2 regions of the Solibacillus cecembensis genome follow, and region 2 is predicted to be linked to the other one. Evidence: predicted binding sites of a transcription regulator. Region 2 holds the regulator's gene; the other holds the start of a gene.
The links. The regulator LexA, encoded in region 2, represses DNA repair genes until DNA is damaged. The targets are predictions, from matches to a motif close to CGAACATATGTTCG.

Region 1 (3,165 bases), on a different contig from region 2:
GCCACAGCCAAAGCCAAGCAATAGTAAGCCGAGCATGAATGCAATTGATTGTTCTACAAGCCCATTTGCATTTGGTAATAAAAAATTAAAAATATCAATAAAAATACCCGTTAAAAACATATCGATATACGTCCCAGCACGTGGAAGTCGCTTCGTAAATAGGGCATCAATGACTAAAATCAACACACCTAGTAGTATGGACCATCCACCAATCGTTAAGCCTGCATTATTCGCAAGTCCGATATGCAATACGTCCCACGATCCGACGCCAAGTGTTTGCCCCTTAATTGTCAATGTGACGCCTAAAGAAAGCACGATAATTCCTGTTATAAAAAATAGGCAACGCCAATAAAATTCTTGCTTTATCTTCATAAAAAAATCCCTCTATATTTCATCTAAGTTGTCATAATCCAACTATCATTATAACGACAACGAGAGAAAAAGAGGGATAACTGTTAATTCAAAAAACTTAAAGGGTAGCTATGCATAGATTAATCATTTTAAAAATCGCTACTTTTCATACGTATAACTTAGTTCATCTAAGCTGTTATCGACGTTTACGATTAAATTATGCTCATTAAAAAACCATTCATCCGCCTTTTCAATATAAAAATGAACATCCTCAACAACGACATTTACACCCATATCATGCGGTTGCTCACGATTCATCCCTAATGAAAAACCTTCGTGAAAAGGAGAAGAACCCCCGTAACGTGCATAAAAGCGAATAAAGTCGCCATTTTCAATTTCCATCTCATTGTGGAACCATTCGATTGCTTCGTTTGATAGTATAATTTCCATAAGCTCACCTCAAAATCTATTATGCAATACATGTCTCAACTCAAATCATACAAGTTGATGACGAAAATTTCCACAAAATTTAATTATCCATAAAAAAACTCCCTCTAAGGTAGAGAGAGTTAAATCCATTTCACTTTTGGTTCCGTCCCGTTTTTAATACGTGTCATATTTTCACGATGACGGTAAAATATAAATGTCGCTAAAAAAACAATCAAAATAAAGAGTGCAAAATCACCCGTAACAACCCAATAAACGGAGCTATAAATTAATGCGACAACCGCTGTAATCATCGAAGTTAAGCTGACCATTTTAGTTAATTTTAACGACAGGAAAAATGTAAAGAATAACACGATAAAAAGTGGCCAAGAATAACCAAGAATGACACCAGCACTTGTTGCTACCGCTTTTCCACCGCGGAAACCTGCAAAAATAGGGAACATATGACCAACAACAGCTACAACACCTAAAATAAGTGGATGAATCGTTGCGTCTGAAAAGAATGGCAGTGCTAATAATAGAACGGCTGCTGTCCCTTTAAAGACATCAATTAATGTCACGACAAGTCCTGGTTTTTTTCCTAGCACACGAAATGTATTCGTTGCACCTAAATTACCACTCCCATGCTGACGGACATCCGTATTATAAAATAGTTTGCCGATCCAAAGCCCAGAAGGTATTGAACCGATTACATAAGCACAAAGGAGAATGAATCCATTAATCATAAGTTGTGCTCCTTTCAAATTTCGAATTTTTAAATTATTAGTTGGTACTAATACTATGTGATAATTATTCTACACCGTTTTAGAATGGAAGGAAAGAAGAATTATTTTTTCTTATATTTAGCGGTTAAAGCAGGAAAAAAGTTACATTATATGCTATCAATCGAAGGATGAACTTTTAATGCGCATTCGTTGGTGGTACAATTAGTCTTTGCAAAGCTGATTATTTCGGATTCACTAATTGACAGTGGGTGCGATAGAATGTACGATTAACAATGTAAATAGAACGTTCGTTTGTGTTTTGGAGGGGATTTCATTTTGGTTAAAAACCAACCGGGCATCGCATATAACGACGATGCCATTCAAGTATTAGAAGGTTTAGAAGCCGTTCGTAAAAGACCAGGTATGTATATTGGTTCCACTGATAGCCGAGGTCTTCATCATTTAGTTTTTGAAATTGTAGACAATGCTGTTGATGAAGCACTTGCTGGATTTGGTAATCATATTACCGTAAAGATTCATGAAGATAATAGTATTACTGTACGCGACTTTGGTCGAGGTATGCCTACTGGTATGCATAAAATGGGCAAACCAACGCCTGAAATTATTTTCACCGTGCTGCATGCAGGTGGAAAGTTCGGACAAGGCGGCTACAAAACGAGTGGTGGTTTACACGGGGTTGGTTCTTCTGTAGTGAACGCATTATCTACTTTTTTAGAAGTGACCATTCATCGTGAAGGTGAAATTTTCCGCCAACGTTTTGAGAATGGTGGGAAGCCTGTTACATCGCTTGATACAATTGGCAAGACAAAGGAAACGGGTACACTCGTTCATTTCTTACCGGATGAGACGATTTTCTCTGTAACGAAGTATAACTACGATACATTGGCTGAGCGATTAAGAGAATCGGCATTTTTATTAAAGGGATTAAAAATCGAATTGATCGACGAACGTGGAGAAGGCAAGCATGAAGTATTCCACTATGAAAACGGTATTGAGGCGTTTGTATCCTATTTGAACGAGGAGAAAGATGTTCTTCACCCCGTTAAATATGTGGAAGGGCTCATTTCTGAAATCGAAGTCGAGTTTGCTTTCCAATTTAATGATGGCTATTCAGAAACCATTTTGTCGTTCGTTAATAACGTCCGTACAAAAGATGGTGGAACACATGAAACTGGTGCCAAAGCTGCATTAACACGTGTATTCAATGAATATGCTCGAAAAATTGGCTTATTAAAGGAAAAAGATAAAAATCTAGAAGGCGCCGATATTCGTGAAGGCTTAACAGGAATTGTTTCTGTACGAATTCCTGAGCAAATTCTGCAATTTGAAGGTCAAACAAAAGGCAAGCTTGGTACGAGTGAGGCACGTTCTGCTGTTGATACGGTCGTATTTGAAAAATTACTTTACGTATTAGAAGAAAATGCTGAACTGTCGGCATCATTAGTGCGTAAGGCTATTCGGGCACAGCAAGTCCGTGAAGCCGCACGAAAGGCCCGCGACGATGCACGTAACGGCAAAAAGAAAAAATCCAGTACGCTGCTATCAGGGAAGCTTACACCAGCTCAATCAAAAAACGCCGCACGCAATGAATTATACCTAGTAGAGGGTGATTCTGCAGGTGGCTCAGCGAAACAAGGACGCG
Region 2 (3,165 bases):
ATGGCAACCAGAGTTAGCAGTGGCCCTGTTATTTATATCGTTATTAATGATTATTAATGTTTCAGATATTGCGTATATGATCATTCCAGATAAAGTATTATTATTTTTCCTTCCATTTTTAATACTTGCACGCATTTTTGCATCACTCGAACCTTGGTGGGATAGTTTGTTAGGAGCAATTGTTGGCTTTGGTATTTTATTATTCATCGCGGTCGTGTCAAAAGGGGGCATGGGTGGGGGAGACATTAAATTGTTTTTCGTCATCGGACTTGTTCTCGGAACGGTTCAGACGTTGTTGACGCTATTTTTAGCAGCGGTCATCGGTATGTTTGTGGGAATTGTCATCTTAAAAATTCGTAATAAAGGAAGAAAGACGCCTGTTCCATTTGGCCCTTCTATTTCACTTGCTGCAATCATTGTCTATTTTTACGGCGAGCCCATATTACAGTGGTATGGATCGCTTTTTAATTTTTAAACATTCACACAAATTTGACTATTAATGGTATGCTACTAATATCAAATTTTGGGGAGGAAAATAATGAAACCTGTTATTGGGCTAACGATGCATCCTGTAGAAGGAAAGAAAGAGATTAATAATACATACATTCATGCGATTAAAAGAGCTGGAGGCACGCCTATTTGTTTGCCTGTTATTAACGAGGGAAATGTTGAGCAAATATTAGATATTGTGGACGGTGTTGTATCAATTGGTGGCTATGATGTGAATCCATTAATTTTTGGACAGGAACCCCATTATAAGCTCGGTGTTGTCATTGATGAACGCGATAAAAGCGATATACTCATTATGAAGCGCGCATTTGAACGGGAAATACCGATTTTAGGCATTTGTCGTGGTGAGCAAGTGATGAACGTAGCATTTGGTGGAACCTTATATCAAGATATTGATACGCAAGTGGAAAATGTATTGAAGCATACACAAGTATCCATGCGTCATGAAGTCACGCATACAGTGGAGCTTGAGCAATCGAAGCTACAGCAAATTATCGGGGCCTCCTCGATTTTAACGAATTCCTTCCATCATCAAGCTGTCGATGTAGTAGCTGATGGATTTATTGTCAATGCCCGTGCAAAAGATGGAGTCATTGAAGGGATTGAGCATCCAACGCATCCATATTGTATTGGTGTACAGTGGCATCCAGAAGGTCTTGAAAATGATGCTCCTTCTGAGAAACTATTTAAAAGCTTTATAGATGCATCGATAAAGAAACAATAGAAAAAGCCGCAAACGATTCAAACGTTTGCGGCATACTTGTTTTTAATGCACGTTGCGGTATAATCCAACAACTTTCCCAAGAATCGTTACTTGGTTTACGAGTATCGGATCCATCGAACTATTTTCAGGTTGTAAACGGAAATACGATTTTTCCTTATAGAAGCGCTTTACTGTTGCTTCATCATCTTCTGTCATAGCCACGACAATTTCCCCGTTATTTGCAGCAGAGCATTTTTTAACGATTACGTAATCGCCATTTAAAATACCAGCCTCAATCATAGATTCACCCATAATTTCGAGCATGAACAATTCATCCTCCGAAGAACCATATGTATCGGGTAGTGGAAAGTATTCCTGAATATCTTCAATGGCAGAAATAGGAAGTCCGGCCGTTACTTTGCCAATTAGTGGCACATGGATAACGCCTTGCTTTGGGATGGTTGGGTCTCCTTGCTCAAGAATTTCAATGGCACGTGGTTTTGTCGGATCTCGACGAATGAGCCCTTTACTTTCTAAACGAGCTAGATGTCCATGGACAGTTGAACTTGAAGCTAAACCAACAGCTTCACCGATTTCTCGGACAGAAGGTGGGTAGCCTTTTGTACGAACTTCATCTTTTATAAAAGCTAAAATGGCTTCTTGACGCTTCGAAATTTTTGTCAACACACTCACCTCTTTAATAAGTAGTTTTATTAAATTTAGTATATCAGTATGCGAACAAGAATGCAAACATAGGTTCTAAAAGGGGTTGACAAAAACGTATGTTCCTATTATTATAAGAACATATATTCCGAACGTACATTCTAAAGGGGCGATTTATTATGGGTAAAATGAAGTTAAATGGCTTTACAACAATGTTCTTCTTATTTTCATTTCTGTTTCTTGCATTTATTATAGCGAAAGACGAACAAATTACTTCATACGAACACATTACCATCGAACAAGGAGATACTTTATGGTCGTTAGCTGGGCAATATCGTGGTAAAATGGCAGAGCATGATTGGATTGTCACGGTAAAAAAGGAAAATGCATTGCGTGATGGGAAAATTATAAGTGGGCAGCTGTTATTAGTACCTATCGTAAAAAACTCCAAACATATCGTAGGGTTATCTGAATCACCAGAAATACATACTATTAAAGTAGCGAGTGAAACTAATGAATCAAAATAAAGCAGTCATTTATTGTCGTGTGAGTACCGACAAATCAACACAAGAGACGTCGTTAACACGACAGCAAGAAGAATTGACACAATATGCACGGTCACATGGCTATACAGAATGGCAAGTATTTCTCGATCAACAGAGTGGCTATGAGGTTGACCGAGATGGCTTACTCGACATGCTTGACTACATGAAGGCATTCGATATTAAAGCGCTATTTGTGCAAGACGAGACACGTTTAGGACGTGGCAATGCGCGGATGGCGGTACTACACCTTATTCAAAAACAGGAAGCGATGGTTTATTCGTTAAACGATGCGGGTCTATTAGCATTGAATGAAATGGATACGATGCTGCTTGAAATTTTAGCAGTCGTGGAAGAATACCAGCGCCGTATGCATAACGCTAAAATTCGACGTGGCATGCGCCGTGCCGTTGAAAATGGATATAAACCAGAAAATAATTTGAAAAACAGAGGCAATCAGGAAGGTAGAGAACGTAAAGAAGTACCAATTGAAGAAATTGTGAATTTACGTCAAAAAGGGCTCACTTTTTTAGAAATATCAAATACGTTAACAGGACTTGGTTATCAAGTAAGTAAGGCGACTGTCCATCGACGTTATATTGAACATATTGACAGACTTGAAGAGTAATCACTTGCACTTCGAGTCTTTTTTCATTAGCTAAAAGTAAGAGAATTACTTTAACTGGAATTTCTTGCATGAATATGGCGTAAATGTTGCACAGTAATTGCTAGCATTTATTAATTATG

Region 1: the regulator LexA is predicted to act here: its motif matches at 1,804-1,817, upstream of parE (DNA topoisomerase IV subunit B).

What each region holds. Positions count from the first base shown of each region.
Region 1 is NZ_JBNNMF010000018.1:20,084-23,248, forward strand. It holds gene ACQKIH_RS15675 (YczE/YyaS/YitT family protein) at 1-366, opposite strand, end outside; gene ACQKIH_RS15680 (HesB/YadR/YfhF family protein) at 511-801, opposite strand; gene plsY (glycerol-3-phosphate 1-O-acyltransferase PlsY) at 921-1,523, opposite strand; gene parE (DNA topoisomerase IV subunit B) at 1,839-3,165, shown strand, end outside.
Region 2 is NZ_JBNNMF010000003.1:263,711-266,875, forward strand. It holds gene ACQKIH_RS04550 (prepilin peptidase) at 1-475, shown strand, start outside; gene ACQKIH_RS04555 (gamma-glutamyl-gamma-aminobutyrate hydrolase family protein) at 539-1,234, shown strand; gene lexA (transcriptional repressor LexA) at 1,277-1,897, opposite strand; gene yneA (cell division suppressor protein YneA) at 2,056-2,403, shown strand; gene ACQKIH_RS04570 (YneB family resolvase-like protein) at 2,390-3,046, shown strand.